Regions from separate parts of the Lelliottia sp. JS-SCA-14 genome, predicted to be linked through region 4. Evidence: predicted binding sites of a transcription regulator. Region 4 holds the regulator's gene; each other region holds the start of a gene.
What was found. The regulator PurR, encoded in region 4, represses purine synthesis genes. The targets are predictions, from matches to a motif close to CANGCAAACGTTTGCNTG.
Positions count from the first base shown of each region.

Region 1 (4,468 bases), 1.4 Mb from region 4:
TCGATATCAAATTTAACGTGATTGCGCCGTTCACGATCTTTTAATCGCCGACACTGCACAGGAGAAAAGTGATGAAAATAAGTGGCATAGTGATGAGCATTTTACTGCTGGCAGGCTGCCAGACCCCACCGTCAGAACGGACCCCGGAGACCATTTCGCCGACGGATTATCAGGCCTGTATTCAGGCCGCCAAAAGCGGGAACGGCGCGGAAAGCGAGGCGAAGTGTGAGAGGGTGATGGAGGATACGCGCTAAGGGTTAAGCGGCTGATTCTTTGGTCTTATGGCGGAAGTATTTACCCGATACAGAAAAAATGATCGGTATCGGGTATTTATAAAGGACGCACTAGCGACAGAATACCTCGTTAATGCGTTCTGATTTCAGGAAATAAGGTATCCAGATGACTGCCGCTATTACAGATGTCGTTGCAAAAGAGATATCTTTGCTATCCATCTTTGCGTCGTAAAAACAGACTGGAATACCATAATAATAGAGAACAGATATCATTCCGGCCAGATAATAAGCAATCATCAAGATGCGAGTATGTTTTTTCTTTTTAAAAAAGCACCAGCTTGCACATACGGTTATCACGAAGTGAAGTATCGTCAAGGCCATATAGCCAACATCAAACCAGTTTATCCTGTTGGCATAGGGCCAGACACCGATCATCGACGCGATAATCCCTAGCACGCCTAAGAGTAACAGGCCGAGGTTAATCGTTAATCCCGCAGCGGGAAGATACAGAAATCCATTAATTTGCTTCAAAAAAACACGTTCACACGGGTCGCAAAGCCCTGACCCTTTATTGGCTTCCTGCTGCTGACATTCAATGCAATGCATGTGTATTCCCTTACCAAAGAAAAAAGCGGATTTTACACACCTCCCGTATGCAATGCCGCAGTCTCAGGAATTAAAATCACTCATTTGTCTGATTCGGGATAAAAACACGAATGGCGATTTCACGAGTTGTGTATTAACTTTAAAATATGCCCCCTCAATAACGAGCCTGCCATGAACACTCTACGCTATTTCGATTTCGGTCAGTCCCGCTCGCTGGTTCTGCTGATTGCACGTATTGCGGTCGTTGTGTTGTTTATTATTTTTGGTATTCCGAAAATGACCGGGTTTGATGGAACGGTGCAATATATGACGTCCCTCGGCGCACCGATGCCGATGCTGGCGGCGATTATTGCGGTGATCATGGAAGTGCCCGCCGCAATTTTGATTGTGCTCGGGTTCTTTACCCGACCGCTGGCGGTGTTATTCGTCTTCTATACGCTGGGGACGGCGGTGATTGGTCACCATTACTGGGATATGAGCGGCGATGCGGTGATGCCGAACATGATTAACTTCTACAAGAATGTGAGTATTGCCGGGGCGTTTCTGCTGCTGGCGGTGACCGGGCCGGGGGCGATATCGATTGACCGTCGTTAACACCCTCGCTTATCGGGCCGACATGATTCGCAGACAATAAAAAAGGCCGCGCAAGCGGCCTTTTTTAATTGAAGCGAAAACTTACGCGTAAACAGGGAAACGTGCGCAGATATCCAGCACTTTACCTTTGATACGTTCGATCACCGCTTCATCGTTGATGTTGTCGAGAACATCACACATCCAGCCAGCCAGCTCTTTCACTTCGGCTTCTTTGAAACCGCGGCGAGTCACAGCCGGAGAACCGATACGGATACCGGAGGTCACAAACGGGCTCTTCGGATCGTTTGGAACGCTGTTTTTGTTGACGGTGATGTTAGCACGGCCCAGCGCGGCATCGGCTTCTTTACCGGTCAGGTTTTTGTCCACCAGATCCAGCAGGAACAGGTGGTTCTCAGTGCCGCCAGAAACCACTTTGTAACCGCGGTTCAGGAATACTTCCACCATCGCTTTGGCGTTTTTGGCAACCTGCTGCTGATAGACTTTGAACTCTGGCTCCATCGCTTCTTTCAGCGCCACTGCTTTGGCCGCGATCACGTGCATCAGCGGGCCGCCCTGTGCGCTTGGGAACACGGCAGAGTTCAGTTTCTTATACAGATCTTCGTCACCGCCTTTCGCCAGGATCAGGCCGCCGCGCGGACCCGCCAGGGTTTTGTGGGTGGTGGTGGTCACGACGTGCGCGTGTGGAACCGGGTTCGGGTAAACGCCTGCCGCGATAAGACCGGCAACGTGTGCCATATCCACGAACAGGTATGCGCCGATGCTGTCTGCGATTTCACGCATTTTTGCCCAGTCAACCACGCCGGAGTAAGCAGAGAAACCACCGATGATCATCTTCGGTTTGTGGGTCTGCGCCTGCTTCGCCATGTCTTCGTAGTCAATTTTACCGGACTCATCAATACCATAAGGGATGATGTTGTACAGTTTGCCGGAGAAGTTAACCGGGGAACCGTGAGTCAGGTGACCACCCTGCGCCAGGTTCATACCGAGAACGGTATCGCCCGGCTGCAGCAGCGCGGTGTAGACCGCGAAGTTAGCCTGAGAACCAGAGTGCGGCTGAACGTTCGCGTAGTCTGCGCCGAAAAGCTCTTTTGCACGGTCAATCGCCAGTTGTTCAACGATATCAACGTATTCGCAACCGCCGTAGTAGCGCTTGCCCGGGTAACCTTCTGCATATTTGTTGGTCAGCTGAGAACCCTGCGCCTGCATCACGCGCGGGCTGGTGTAGTTCTCGGAGGCGATCAGTTCGATGTGCTCTTCCTGACGTACTTTTTCCTGCTCCATAGCCTGCCACAGTTCGGCATCATAATCGGCAATGTTCATTTCACGCTTTAACATCCGCATCTCCTGACTCAGCTAACAATAAAATTTGGCCTAAAAAAGGCTGTCCTGATAGACGACGGGCAACAGTATAACCGAATAGTGTTGCGATAACAGGTCTTGACAAAGGATTTTACGCAAACGTTTACCTCCACGCCACGCAAGGGTTTGAGGAATAAAGACCTCGTGCTTTTCAATGGATTTCTTTTCAGGTTTGTGATGCAACTATTTCATGATGCAAAGAACCATTTACAACACAGGGTTATTTTTTATAAGATGCATCTAAAATGCATCATTAAAATAACCGTCAAAGGAAGTTGCTATGTTAGACGCTCAAACCATCGCTACAGTGAAAGCCACCATTCCCCTGCTGGTCGAAACCGGCCCTAAACTCACCGCCCATTTCTACGATCGTATGTTTGCGCATAATCCGGAGCTCAAAGAGATTTTCAACATGAGCAACCAGCGCAACGGCGATCAGCGCGAAGCCCTGTTTAACGCCATCGCCGCCTATGCCAGCAATATTGAAAATCTGGCTGCGCTGCTGCCTGCCGTTGAGAAAATCGCTCAGAAGCACACCAGCTTCCAGATTCAGCCCGAGCAATATGACATCGTCGGCGGCCATCTGCTGGCGACGCTGGACGAGATGTTCAGCCCTGGACAGGAAGTGCTGGACGCCTGGGGCAAAGCCTACGGCGTGCTGGCCGGCGTGTTTATCAACCGCGAAGCGCAGATCTACAGCGAGCACGCCACAAAAAACGGCGGCTGGGAAGGCACGCGCGCGTTCCGTATCGTGGAGAAGACCCCACGCAGCGCGCTTATCACCAGCTTTGAATTTGAGCCGGTCGACGGGCAGCCGGTCGCGGATTATCAGCCGGGCCAGTATCTCGGCGTGTGGCTGAAGCCTGAAGGGTTCCCGCATCAGGAAATTCGTCAATATTCTCTGACTCGTCAAGCGAACGGCAAAGGCTACCGCATTGCGGTGAAACGTGAAGACGGCGGTCAGGTCTCTAACTGGTTGCATAACCACGCCAGCGTCGGCGATGTCGTGCATCTGGCAGCTCCGGCGGGTGATTTCTTTATGGCGGTGGAAACGAATACGCCGGTGACGCTGATCTCTGCGGGCGTCGGGCAAACGCCGATGCTGGCGATGCTGGATACCCTCGCGGCGTCAAACCACAGTGCGCAGGTTAACTGGTTCCACGCGGCACAAAACGGCCAGGTACATGCTTTTGCTGACGAAGTGAAAACGCTGGGTGCCACGCTGCCGCGCTTCGCGTCTCACGTCTGGTTTAATCAGCCTGAAAGCGGAGACCGGTTTGATAGCGCAGGGCTGATGGATTTACGGACTCAGGAAGGGTTGTTCAGCGATCCGGCGATGCAGTTTTATCTTTGCGGTCCGGTCGGGTTTATGCAGTTTGCAGCGGGTCAGTTGGTTGAGCTGGGTGTGAATGCAGAGCAGATTCATTACGAATGCTTTGGTCCGCATAAGGTGCTGTAGGCCAAAAAAGCCGGGTGGCGGCTTCGCCTTACCCGGCCTACCAGGTAAATGCAAAACGGCAACATCGTTGCCGTTTTTAATGTTTTCGCCCTCTCCCCGTGGGAGAAGATTGGGGTGAGGGCAACAGACCGCACCCCTTTGCTTAAATCGCCGCGTCGTCTTCTTCACCCGTACGAATACGGATCACGCGCGCCACGTCAAAGACGAAGATCTTGCC
Region 1 is NZ_CP141606.1:3,523,115-3,527,582, forward strand. Features, by position in the region: gene U9O48_RS16410 (OprD family outer membrane porin) at 1-44, shown strand, start outside; gene U9O48_RS16415 (ChiQ/YbfN family lipoprotein) at 72-254, shown strand; gene U9O48_RS16420 (DUF2569 domain-containing protein) at 345-839, opposite strand; gene U9O48_RS16425 (DoxX family protein) at 1,011-1,433, shown strand; gene glyA (serine hydroxymethyltransferase) at 1,515-2,768, opposite strand; gene hmpA (NO-inducible flavohemoprotein) at 3,073-4,251, shown strand; gene glnB (nitrogen regulatory protein P-II) at 4,394-4,468, opposite strand, start outside.
Region 1: glyA (serine hydroxymethyltransferase) is a predicted target of PurR. The motif match lies at 2,885-2,902, and genes of this name have one in related genera.

Region 2 (4,468 bases), 1.1 Mb from region 4:
GGACTTGTTAATACTGCTCATTTCTAACAAGAATTCGCCTGACGACTGAGTATTTGTGCTGACCATAATTATACCTTGACGGCCTCGCATATCGCGTTATAAAAGGGCGCAACGAATTGCGCCCTGTGAGAACAGGCAATAAACTTATTTACCGATAAACTCAGCCAGGTTTGACTGGTCTACGCCCACGTAAGGTACGCGAACAATTTTGTTCTCGATTTTCCAGGTAGTGCCATCAGCCGCACCTTTGCCGTCGGCCAGGTTTTTCGCCAGATCGAAGGTGGCTTTCGCCTGGTTGTTGGCATCGTTCAGCACGGTACCGGCCATTGCGCCAGATTTCACCAGGGCCAGCGCTTCTGGCAGTGCATCCACGCCGAAGACCGGAATAGAAGATTTGTTGTGTGCTTTCAGCGCTTCAACCGCACCCATTGCCATCGCATCGTTGTTGGCAATAACCACTTCGATTTTGTTAGCGTTCGGGCCAGACAGCCACGCGTCCATCTTATCTTTTGCCTGAGCGGTATCCCACATTGCGGTGTCTAACGCCAGCTGCTGAGTTTTCAGACCTTTGTCGTTCAGCTCTTTGATAACGTAGGTAGTACGTGCTTCAGCATCCGGATGGCCCGGCTCGCCTTTCAGCAGCACGAACTGAATTTGACCGTCTTTGTTCAGGTCCCAGTTCGGGTTCGCTGCCCAGTGTTTCGCGATCAGATCGCCCTGAATAATACCGGACTCTTTAGAGTCAGTACCGACGTAGAAGGCTTTGTCATAGCTGTCCAACGCTTTGCGGGAAGGCTCTTTGTTGAAGAAGACGATTGGCACATTCTGGCCGCGCGCTTTCTCAATCACGGTACCTGCTGCCGCTGGGTCAACCAGGTTGATAGCCAGGGCTTTCACGCCTTTCGCCAGCAGAACGTCGATCTGGTCGTTCTGTTTTGACTGGTCGTTCTGGGAGTCATTCATCAGCAGCTGAACGTCTGGCGCTGCTTTAGCATCTTTCTCGATCGCTTTACGCACAACAGACATAAAGTTGTCGTCGTATTTATAGATTGTCACACCAATACGGGTATCCGCAGCGTGCGCAGCCGCACCAAAAAGCATGCTTGCCATAACAGCAGACAGAGTCAACACCTTCTTATTCATGGTATCTCCGGTTTTTTTTATGCAGGGTAGTTCTTGTGAATAACGGTCGGCGGGCAGGTGTTAACAAAACGTTACTGACAGCCGAAGTTCACTTATAAAATTTCTATCTTCCGTGTTCGGTAACGCTCCAGTAATGCGTTTTATTTGTCGTTTGGGGCACTTTAGCTATAGTGAAAGTGATTAATCACCGTTACATAGCGTTTCAGCTCCTAAAACGCTGACATCATAGTCAGCGGCTTGTTAAGATACTGTGAATTTACTCACAGATTGAAAACGGTTACATCGCCCGATGTAATCAGTTAGTGATCGGAGCCACAATTTGCTTAACAGCCACTGAATGACGACGCACTAAAGTCGGCATGAAACAGTGTGTTGCGCTCACATCCTGCTGCCCTGCGGCCCCCTGTAACGCCAGCTCCGTCGCCAGTCGGGCCATTGACGCAATCGGGTAACGCACGGTGGTAAGCTGCGGATCCGTGTAACGGGCTATCGGAATATCATCAAAACCAATCAATGACAGATGCTGCGGCACCGCAATGCCGTTGTCTTTCAGCGCGGTCAGCGCCCCGGCGGCCATGCTGTCGTTGTAGGCAAAGACGGCGGTCAGCTGCAGGTTACGCCCGAGTAGCTCGACCATTGCGGCCTCCCCTCCCGGCATGTCCGGCGATCCGGTGCCAATCCAGCTGTCGGACGGCACAATCCCGGCCTCTTTCAGGGCGTTTTGCCACCCTTCCCGACGCATATCGTCATCTTCAATATGGTGACTGGAGGCGAGATAGCCGATGCGCTGATGGCCGTTATTGAGCAGCATGCGCGTCGCCATCATCGCCCCGCTGACGTTATCCAGCGTCACGCAGCGATGGGCGTAGCCCGGCACCACGCGGTTAATCAGAACCATACCGGGGATCTGATCCATAAACCCGGCCAGCTCTTCATCGCTGAGAGCTTTTGAGTGGACAATCAGGGCGTTACATCGCTGGCGAATCAGCACCTCAATGGCATGACGCTCTTTTTCAGCCTCGTGATAGCTGTTACCGATCAGCACATATTTGTGGTGCTGCTGGGCGACAACGTCCACGGCTTTCACCAGCGCGCCAAAGAAGGCATCCGACACATCCATCACCACCACGCCGATGGTGTCGCTCACCTGGGTGGCGAGCGCCTGCGCATTGGCGTTGGGCCGATAGCCAAGCTGCGTCACCGCTTTCATCACGGTTTCACGCGTTTCAGGGCTGACCAGCGCGCTGTTGTTCAGCACGCGTGAGACGGTAGCAACAGAAACACCCGCGATGCGGGCTACGTCACGAATGGTGATCATATTCACCATCCTTAAATGGATTGCAGCAACTCACAGACACCCCCTGTGTTTAGCAAGGAGGCTATTCTGGCAGTGACGAAGAGGGGACTACGTGAAGAAGGTCACACAGATGAAAACGTTTACATCCGTTTTGTTAATGATTGTGATCCAGATCGTTATCTGGATGTATTACTCAATGATACACCTGCAGCACGTGCGGTTAATTGACGCCACAGCCATTCCAGCGGTCCCTGACGGAAAAAGCGCAGCCAGATGACGGAAAACACCATGTTCACTGCCCAGACCGGAATAACAAACGCCAGCAGCTGGAGTCGGTCGAATTTCATAAACAGGCCGAACCGATAGAAAAGCGTGGTGCAGATCAGGGTTTGCAGCAGGTAATTGCTCAGCGCCATGCGCCCAACGCAGGCCACGGCAGCCACCAGCCTGAAGCGCGCGAGCTGCGGCCAGAAGCCATAAATCAGCGCTGCGTAGCCGATGGTCTGGAACGGTGCGCCCAGCTCACGCGGGGCCTGTAACAGGAACGCACACCAGCGGTAGTCCCAGTCCAGCACCCACTGCGCGACGACGGCGGGAAGATTAATGATCACCCCCACCAGCACCAGAATCACGCCCGTGCGGCGGTAATGGGCGAGACTAAACTCCCCTTTCAGCCAGCCGGTGCGCATCAGGGCCGCGCCCATCAGCATCATTCCTGCCAGCTGCCAGCCGTACTGCGCGCCGAGCGCAATCAGGTTATCGCCGAGCATATCGGCGCGATTGCTGATGGCTTCAACGCCGCCTTTGAGCTTCCAGAACTGCTCATACTGCAGGTTCGCCGCATCCGGTATCCACGAACGGTTGGTTGCCCCGCCGGAGATCATCCCCAGCAGCACCAGCACACCGATACCAATGAGATACAGAATGACGCCGGTGTTAAACAGGTTTTTCACGTCGTGCGCGTCGCGGATCATGCGCCAGCAAATCAGGCCGACTAATCCATAAGCCAGCAGAATATCGCCGTCCCAGAAAAAGAGACCGTGGATAAAACCGAGCAGCACCAGCAGCGTCAGGCGCGACTGGATCCAGCGCTTGCCGCGTTTGAGCAGCAGCTGTAGCCCTGCGCCGAAGAGGAGTGCAAAGAGGGTGAGGAATTTAACCTGTGCGAAAAGGTCGAGGATCGCCCAGGTCCAGGCGTCGCTGCGGGTGATCTCGCCATACCAGGCAGGATTGAGATACGCCGCCTTGGGCAGACCAAAGGCGGCGATATTCAGCAGCAGGATACCGAGAATGGCCACGCCACGTACAAAATCCAGCGTGACATTACGCTCCATTTATCCTGCCCTGTGATTAGTTGTGGTGACGCACGGCGCGCAGAAACTCCTGGCGAGTGTTCTGGCTGGACTTGAACAGTCCACCCAGCGAGGTGGTGGTGGTCGCGCTGGTCGCATCGCGAACGCCACGCGCTTTCACGCAATAATGGACGGCATCAATAGATACAGCCACATTGTTGGTGCCCAGCAGCGTTTGCAGCGCCGTCAGGATCTGCTGGGTCAGACGTTCCTGCACCTGCGGACGCTGGGCGAAGAACTGCACGATGCGGTTGATCTTCGACAGACCAATCACCGTATCTTTCGGGATATAGGCCACGGTGGCTTTCCCGTCGATGGTCACGAAGTGGTGTTCGCAGGTGCTGGTCAGGGTGATATCGCGCACGGTCACCATTTCATCCACCTTCATCTTGTTTTCGATGACGGTGATTTTTGGGAAGTTGGCGTAATCCAGGCCGGAGAAAATCTCATCGACATACATTTTTGCAATGCGATTCGGCGTTTCCATCAGGCTGTCATCGCTCAGATCGAGATTCAGCAACTGCATGATCTCGGTCATGTGCCCGGAAATAAGACGTTTGCGTGTTTCTTTGTCCAGTTCATTAACGGGCGGGCGCAGCGGGGTTTCGAGACCACGCGCAACCAGCGCTTCGTGAACGAGAGCGGCTTCTTTACTGAGTGATGGCATTATTTTTCT
Region 2 is NZ_CP141606.1:3,211,848-3,216,315, forward strand. Features, by position in the region: gene mglA (galactose/methyl galactoside ABC transporter ATP-binding protein MglA) at 1-66, opposite strand, end outside; gene mglB (galactose/glucose ABC transporter substrate-binding protein MglB) at 145-1,143, opposite strand; gene galS (HTH-type transcriptional regulator GalS) at 1,439-2,461, opposite strand; gene yeiB (DUF418 domain-containing protein YeiB) at 2,617-3,774, opposite strand; gene folE (GTP cyclohydrolase I FolE) at 3,791-4,459, opposite strand.
Region 2: galS (HTH-type transcriptional regulator GalS) is a predicted target of PurR. The motif match lies at 2,570-2,587, and genes of this name have one in related genera.

Region 3 (4,468 bases), 1.5 Mb from region 4:
CGGGGGGATTTGTTCGCGCCAGCCTTCACCAACTGACGGTATCGGCCTGGCGCTTTTGTCGCAGCGCCACCAGCTGCTGTTCAGTCATGAGACTCAGCGCCGCCGTCGGGCAGGCTTCGACACAGGCCGGGCCGCGCTCCCTGCCAGCACACAGACTGCATTTCACCATCGCCGGTAATTCCCCAGCCTTAATCTCAATGGTGATCGCGCCAAACGGACAAACCACCGCACAGCGCTGGCAGCCGATACATTTTCCGGCATCGGCTTCAACCCGCTCTTTCCCCATCGATAACGCTCCGCTCGGACAGACCGCCACGCAGGGCGCGTTCTCGCACTGATGACACATCACCGGAACGCTCAGGGTATTCAGGCGCAGCACGGTAAGTCGCGGCTGAAGTTTGCCGCCCGGCGCGCCGTGCTCCAGCGCGCAGGCCAGTTCGCAGGTCCGACAGCCAATACAAGCTTCCGGGCTGGCAAAAATAAAACGCGTCATGCTTCCTCCTTACGCTTAAACAGCGTCAGCATCTCCTGCGCCGCCTGCCGTCCGGCCACCATCGCCGTGACCACCAGATCCGCGCCGTGAACGGCGTCTCCGCCCGCAAAAACCTTGTCGTTGCTGGTTTGCGTCGTGCCGCGATCTTTCCCTCCGGTGCAAATTTGCCCCCAGCGGTCGAGCGCGATCCCGTTCCCGCGCAGCCACGGCATATCGTGCGCCTGGAAACCAAAGGCCATGATCAGCACGTCGGCAGGCAGTTCAAATTCCGACCCGGCCACCGGCTGCGGACGGCGGCGTCCATCCGGGCCGGGCTCGCCCATTTCAGTGCGGATCAGCCCAATGGCGCTCACCTGGCCTTTGCGGTTGGACTGAATAACGCGCGGCTGCACGTTGAACTGAAACTCCACGCCCTCTTCGCGTGCGTTACCGACCTCTTTCTTCGAGCCGGGCATACTTTGCTCATCGCGGCGATAGGCGCAGGTGACGCTGGCGGCCCCCCGACGGATGGCGGTGCGCAGGCAGTCCATTGCCGTATCACCGCCGCCGAGCACAACTACGCGTTTGCCCTTGATTTCGGTCAGCGGGTACTCCGCCACCTCTTCGAGGCCCATCACTTCGCGGGTACTGGCGATCAGGAAAGGCAGCGCCTGAATGACACCCGGCAGCGTTTCGCCCTCCAGCCCTGCGGCCATCAGGCCGTAGGTGCCCACGCCGAGGAACACAGCGTCATAGATGTCCACCAGCTCATTGAAAGCGATATCGCGGCCCACCTCCTGATTAAGGTGAAAACGAATCCCCATTTCACTGAAAATTTCGCGCCGCACCGCAAGAATATTTTTATCGAGTTTGAAAGGCGGAATGCCAAAGGTCAGCAGCCCGCCAATTTCCGGATGACGATCAAACACATCCACCTGCACACCCGCGCGCGCCAGAATATCGGCACAGCCCAGCCCCGCAGGCCCGGCCCCGATCACCGCCACCCGCTCTTTGCGCGGCACCACTTCGCCGATTGTTGGTCGCCAGCCCGTCGCCAGAGCGGTATCGGTGATATAGCGCTCAAGATTGCCGATCGCCACCGATCCGCCTTCGTTTTTCAGCGTGCAGGCCCCTTCGCAGAGTCGGTCCTGCGGGCACACCCGGCCACAGATTTCCGGCAGCGAGCTGCTCTGATGGCACAGCTCGGCGGCCTCAATAATTTTGCCCTCATTCACCAGACGGATGAAATCCGGAATCGCGTTATGCAGCGGACAGGTCCAGTTGCACCAGGCTTTTTGCGCGCAGCTCAGGCAGCGCTCGCTTTCATATCCGGCATCGCACTTTGCAAGCGGGCGGTAAATCTCGTCGAAATGCTGTTTGCGCTGTTCGGCATCGACCTTTTTCGCCCCGATGCGCGGCGGTTTGTTCAACATCTCCTGGCGTCGGATTCCGTGATGCGGCTCCTGCTGCTGCCCCAGCGCCGAGCGGATTTGCCGTTCGCGCCTGAGCTGGTTGAGCGCCTTTTCGTCTACCAGGCGCAGCGCCTGCGTCGGGCAGTTCGCCACGCAGGCCTGTTGCCCGGAGGCATTTTCACTGCACAGATCGCATTTTTGCGCCAGCAGCGGCGATGACTCGTCGTTCGCCACCATCTCAATGGCCCCAAACGGACAGGCGATGACGCAGTTTTTACAGCCGATGCACGCCTCCTGGCGGAACTGCACGCTGTCGTTGGCGAATAACAGCGCCTGGGTAGGGCAAACGGCGACGCAGGGCGCGTCATTGCAATGATGGCAGGTGGTAGCGCTGCTGGCACCGCGCTTAAAAATGACATGAATGCGCGGAAGAAAATCACTTCGCTGCTGCGGCCAGCTATCCTGGTGATGGGAGAGAACGCAGGCGACTTCGCAGGCATGGCAGCCAATACAATTCGCCGCATCCGCGACAATAAATTTATTCATTTGCTTCCCTTTATTATTCTGAAATGACTCAGGGACGCTATGCAATTATCAGGCGATGTTTGGTTGAGGGATTTTTCGAAACGCCATTTTGCGAGCCATATCAAAAACTCGCTCGGCAACCCGGATATTTAAAACGTTAACCTTTTGAAAATATGGACGCTATCTGCGATGACCATACCATTATGAGAGATAATTCTTCTCAATGTGATATCGCCAGAGAGTGTGTATTGGAATTCGCCTCGCAAACTTATTTCAGGGCATTTCATTATTTCCGACGACGCGTGATTTAATTCACAGAATATATTCATCACGGGTTTGCGCATTCATTTCTGGCACAGCTTACGCATAACACTCTCCGTGTGCGCAACATGCTGGTGATCTCATCAGCGCAGGGAGGCTAAGGCCTTCGAATCGTAACTTCAGCTTTCAACCCAATCGGTGTGCTGGGGTCGTACAGGAGACAACCTTTTTATGAAAGACATGGCCATTCCGGCTCCACGAGCCACAGGGTCAACCGCTCCGGTTGACGAAATTCTGCCCATAACTCAAATGATCCTCTACGGTCTGCAGCATGTGCTGGTGATGTACGCCGGTGCGGTGGCGGTGCCGCTCGTGGTGGGCAGCGCGGTGGGGCTTCCCCCCGAGCATATTATTCTACTGATCAGTGCCGATCTGTTTGTCTGCGGCATCGCCACCATCATTCAGTCCATGGGCGCGACCCAGTGGCTGGGCTGTAAACTGCCGCTGATTCAGGGGTGTACTTTTGCCGCACTGATCCCGATGGTACTGATCGGCAAGCAGTACGGCATCGGCGGGATTTCCGGCGCGGTGATTGTCTCGGGGGTTTTCATTCTCTGCTGCGCGCCCTGGATTAGCCGCCTGGTCCGCTTCTTCCCGAAAGTGGTGATGGGCGGGATCGTTACGCTGATCGGCCTGTCGATTATGCCCGTGGCGGGAGGCTGGATTGGCGGTGGCTCAAGCGAAATGCCCGGATTCGGCAATCTGTTCTGCCTGCTGATGGGGGCCATCACCCTGGTGATTATCCTTAATATTTACACCTTCGCCTCGGGGGTAATTAAAAACACCTCCGTGCTGATCGGACTGGTAATTGGTACCGTGCTGTGGAGTTTCTTCAAGCCGCTTAATTTCAGCCTCGTCCATACCACCCCGTGGATCCACCTGCCGACGGTGATGCCCTTCGCGAAGCCTGAGTTTCACATTATCCCCGTCGCGCTGCTGTCGATGGTGATGGTGGTCGTGATGGTAGAAACCATGTCATCGATGATGGCGACGGGCGATATCGTGGGCAAAAAAGTGGATGCGGTGATGCTGCGCAATGGCCTTAACACCTGCGGGCTGGCGACCACCTTCTGCGGCTTCTTTAATCTGTTCCCCTACGCCGCCTTTGCGCAGAACGTCGGGCTGATCGGCCTGACGGGCGTTCGCAGCCGCTATGTGGTTTCCGTCTCGGGAATGATTCTGGTGCTGATGGGCATTTTCTCCAAAATGGCGGCGCTGGTGGTGCTGATCCCGAAACCGGTGCTCGGCGGCGCGGGGATTGTGATGTTCGGGATGGTGGCCGTGTCCGGCATTCGCACGCTGGGACAGGTGAACTACCGCAATAACAACAACGGGATGGTGGTGGCGTTGACCCTGGGCCTCGGCATGATGCCGGTACTGGTGCCTAATCTGTTTAGCCAGTTCCCGCCGATGGTTCAGCTGTTCCTGCACAGCGGGATCACCATCGGCACGCTGACGGCGATTGTCGCTAACCTGACGCTGAATGGAAGCGTGCCTTTCCGCGTCTCCCACGACGCACTGGTGCCAGACCCGCTCCCGCCCAGCTCGGCGGCGCGTAATATGGCGGTGAGAACCGTGCGGATGTGGCTCCTGCTGCGCAAAGTGCAAAAAGAGCAGCAGCTTCTGCAGCAGGAAGAGAAGTGATGGCAACCCGACTTTTGGTTGCGGCGATCATTCTGGCGCTGCTGGCGGTTCCCGCCGTTCAGCAGGCCATCGACCTGGGGCTGAGCAGCCGCTT
Region 3 is NZ_CP141606.1:3,642,765-3,647,232, forward strand. Features, by position in the region: gene U9O48_RS16985 (4Fe-4S dicluster domain-containing protein) at 26-493, opposite strand; gene ygfT (formate-dependent uric acid utilization protein YgfT) at 490-2,430, opposite strand; gene U9O48_RS16995 (nucleobase:cation symporter-2 family protein) at 2,902-4,374, shown strand.
Region 3: U9O48_RS16995 (nucleobase:cation symporter-2 family protein) is a predicted target of PurR. The motif match lies at 2,669-2,686, and genes of this name have one in related genera.

Region 4 (4,468 bases):
ATCGGTTTACGACCGTAGCGGTCGGAGAGTGGTCCCCACAGCAGCTGCGCGAAGGCAAAACCGGCGAGGAACAGGCTCAGGCTGGCGCTGATGGCGGCGGCAGGGGTCTGTAAATCCGCCTGCATCGCGGCAAACGCGGGCAGGTACATGTCGGTGGCCAGGAAGCCCAGCACGCTTAAGCCGCCGAGCCAGACCAGGAATCCTTTGTTGGGTTGCATTGTTTTTATTTCCTAAAGAGGGCAGGTATTCACTGGCGCAGAGTGTAGGGAGTGCAAACTGCCTTGTGAAACGCTAATATTTGGTGGTTGCATTCAAAAATTTTGCAGGCAAAAAATGTGGTCTGAATATTCCTTAGAAGTGGTTGATGCGGTTGCGCGTAACGGCAGCTTTAGCGGCGCGGCCCAGGAACTGCACCGCGTTCCGTCTGCGGTGAGCTATACCGTGCGTCAGCTTGAAGAGTGGCTGGCGGTTCCGCTGTTTGAGCGCCGCCACCGCGACGTCGTCCTGACGCCTGCGGGCGTCTGGTTTTTGAAAGAAGGGCGATCTGTTATCAAAAAAATGATGATCACCCGCGAGCAGTGTCAGCAGATTGCCAACGGCTGGCGCGGCCATCTTGCCATTGCAGTCGATAACATCGTCAAACCGGAGCGCACCCGCCAGATGGTGGTCGATTTTTATCGCCACTTCTCGGACGTGGAGCTGCGCGTCTCCCAGGAGGTGTTCAACGGCGTGTGGGATGCGCTCTCTGACGGCAGGGTGGAGATGGCGATCGGTGCCACGCAGGCGATCCCGGTGGGCGGACGCTATGCCTTTCGCGATATGGGAGCCCTGAGCTGGACCTGCGTCGTGGCGCGCGATCATCCCCTCGCCGCCATTGAAGGTCCGCTGAGCGATGACACGTTGCGCAACTGGCCGTCGCTGGTGCTGGAAGACACGTCCCGCTCGCTGCCAAAACGCATCACCTGGCTGCTGGATAACCAGCGGCGGGTGGTGGCCCCAGACTGGGAAACCTCGGCGACCTGTCTTTCCGCAGGGCTGTGCGTCGGCATGGTGCCGGTGCATTTTGCGCGCCCGCGCATCGATCGCGGTGAGTGGGTGGCATTAACGCTGGAAAACCCGTTCCCGGATGCGGCCTGTTGCCTGACCTGGCAGCAAAACGATATGTCACCGGCGCTGGCGTGGCTGCTGGAGTATCTGGGGGATAGCGAAACGCTGAACAGAGAGTGGCTGAAGGAGCCGGAATAACCGGCCCCTCAGAGATGATTAACGGCGGTAATCGCGGAACGGACCGTCGGCGACGGAGCGGCGTTCAATCAGGCGCGGGTGGACTTCAATCGACTGCGACTCTTCACGTTTGCTGACGATGCGGTCCATCAGCATGTTGAAGGCCGTTTCACCCAGCGAGTCTTTCGGCTGGTGAATGGTCGTCAGCGCCGGGGTGAAGTAGCGGGCGTTGCGCACGTTATCGTACCCGATCACAGAAATGTCCTGCGGGACGCGCAAACCGAGTTCGTCGGCTGCGCAAAGGGCGCCCATCGCCATAATATCACCGCCGATAAAGACCGCGGTCGGACGATGTGACTGGGAGACAATCTGCTGCATGGCGCGATAGCCGGACTCAGGCTCGAAGTCGCCCTGCACGATCCAGTTTTCCGGCACCGTGATCAGCGCTTCTTCCATCGCTTTCATGAAGCCAGCCAGACGGCCTGCGCCGGTGTTGCGCTCCAGCGGACCCGGGATCACGCCGATTTCGCGGTGACCGCGTTCAATCAGGTAACGGCCCGCCATGTAGCCGCCTTCAAAGGCGTTGTCGTTCACGGAGTCGGTGAAATCGGCGCGGGTATCGCCCCAGTCCATCACCACCATCGGGATGTGACGATACTCTTCCAGCATCGAGAGCACGGATTCCGGGTATTCAGAACACATCACCAGCAGGCCATCGACGCGCTTTTGCGCCATCATTGACAGGTAAGCGCGCTGCTTTTCCTGGCTGTTCCAGGCGTTGCCGAGAATCAGGGTGTAGCCCTTCTGGAAGCAGTTTTTCTCAACGGCTTCGATGATCTCCGCGAAATAGGCGGCTTCGCTGCTGGTCGCCAGCAGGCCGATCGATTTGGTGTGATTCACTTTCAGGCTGCGCGCCACGGCACTCGGAGAGTAGTGCAGCTCTTTGATGGCAGCCCATACGGCGTTGCGCGTCTCTTCCGCAACAAAACGCGTTTTGTTAATTACATGTGATACGGTTGTAGTGGAAACGTTTGCGCGTTTCGCCACATCTTTAATTGTTGCCATTACATGTCACTCCAGACCATATCTTAAACTCCTGAAATACTTAAAGGTAAACGTTTGCCTTCTCTCACCCTTATCTCGCAATGTGAATTGCGATACGCCGGGAAAACGACTCAGAACGTCAGGAGGGGGTCAGTGGCCGGTACGCTTATAAATTTAGCGTGGAATTTTGTCTTATCTTGATGAAAAGGGGAAGAGCAAAAACGGTTATCAGTCTAAATCCAGGAAGATTTTTGGGGGAAACTGTGTAAAAATGAGCAAGCTCACTTTTCGTAAGGTGATTAAAAGGAGAAAAATTGATGAGTACCGATCTGAAGTTTTCGCTGACCACGACCGTTATTGTGCTGGCTTTGATTGTTGCAGCAGGTCTGACCGCAGCCCTGCACTGATTTAAGCGGGGGAGAGTTCTCTCCCTCGTCTCCTCTCCCTGATTGTTACCCATCCTGCAAAAATCTTTTGCTAATTTGTTAACTTCTCATTTTTTGTGATTGATGTCATGCTTTTGCCATCTTAGTCCTGTGTCGCGCGATGACGACGACACGGCATCCGGAGTTAACAATGAAAATCAATTTTCCCCTGCTGGCCCTGGCGATTGGCGCTTTTGGCATCGGCACCACCGAGTTTTCCCCGATGGGGCTGCTGCCCGTCATTGCTAAAGGTGTGGATGTCTCCATTCCGGCGGCGGGGATGCTCATCAGCGCCTATGCGATTGGGGTGATGATCGGTGCGCCGCTCATGACGCTGCTGCTCTCCCATCGTGCCCGCCGCAATGCGCTGATCTTCCTGATGGCGATTTTTACCCTTGGCAACGTGCTGTCGGCGATTGCGCCGGATTACACGACGCTGCTGCTGTCGCGCATTCTGACCAGCCTGAACCACGGCGCGTTCTTTGGCTTAGGGTCGGTAGTAGCCGCGAGCGTGGTGCCAAAACATAAGCAGGCGAGCGCGGTGGCGACGATGTTTATGGGCCTGACCATCGCCAACATTGGCGGCGTTCCGGCGGCGACCTGGCTCGGTGAAGTCATCGGCTGGCGGATGTCGTTCCTGGCCACCGCCGGGCTGGGCGTGGTGGCGATGCTCGCGCTGTTCTTCTCCCTGCCGAAAGGCGAGGCGGGTGAGCGCCCGGACGTGCGTAAAGAGCTGTCAGTGCTGGTGCGCCCGCAGGTGCTGTCTGCCCTGTTAACGACGGTGCTCGGCGCAGGTGCGATGTTCACGCTCTACACCTATATCTCTCCCGTGCTGCATGACATCACCCACGCCACGCCGCTGTTTGTGACGGCGATGCTGGTCCTGATCGGCGTGGGCTTCTCACTCGGGAACTATCTCGGCGGCAAGCTGGCGGATCGCTCGGTCACCGGTACGCTGAAAGGCTTCTTAACCCTGCTGATTGTAATTATGCTCGCCATTCCCTGGCTGGCGCGTAACGAATTCGGTGCGGCCATTGCGATGGTGGTGTGGGGCGCGGCGACCTTTGCGGTGGTTCCGCCGTTGCAGATGCGCGTGATGCGTGTGGCACACGAAGCGCCGGGTCTGTCGTCGTCCGTGAATATCGGCGCGTTTAATCTCGGTAATGCGCTCGGCGCGGCAGCGGGTGGGGCGGTGATTTCGGGCGGGCTGGGATACAGCTTTGTCCCGGTGATGGGGGCGATTATTGCGGCTCTTGGTCTGCTGCTGGTTCTCACATCCGGTCGCAAAGAGCCGGAACCGGCAAGCGTGACGGAATAAACCAAAAACGCAGAAGGGCAAAACCCTTCTGCGTGTCTCTTACGCGGCGAAGTTCTTCGCCACAAATTCCCAGTTAACCAGCGCCCAGAAGTGCTCAAGGTAGTTCGGGCGAGCGTTACGGTAATCGATATAGTAAGCGTGTTCCCACACATCGACGGTCATCAGCGGTTTCGCGCTGGTGGTCAGTGGGGTGCCTGCGTTAGAGGTGGAAACGATAGCCAGTTTGCCATCTGCCTCTTTCACCAGCCACGTCCAGCCAGAACCGAAGTTCTTGATTGCGGCGTCAGTAAACTTCGCTTTGAAATCAGCAAAGCTGCCAAACGCGGCATTGATCGCTGCAGCCAGTTCACCGGTCGGTTCGCCACCGGCGTTCGGGGCCAGGCAGTGCCAGTAGAACGTGTGGTTCCAGACCTGAGCCGCGTTGTTGAACACGCCACCTTCAGAGCTACGCACGATC
Region 4 is NZ_CP141606.1:2,157,179-2,161,646, forward strand. Features, by position in the region: gene punC (purine nucleoside transporter PunC) at 1-218, opposite strand, end outside; gene punR (DNA-binding transcriptional activator PunR) at 334-1,245, shown strand; gene purR (HTH-type transcriptional repressor PurR) at 1,264-2,289, opposite strand; gene U9O48_RS10130 (YnhF family membrane protein) at 2,586-2,675, shown strand; gene U9O48_RS10135 (MFS transporter) at 2,845-4,011, shown strand; gene sodB (superoxide dismutase [Fe]) at 4,051-4,468, opposite strand, start outside.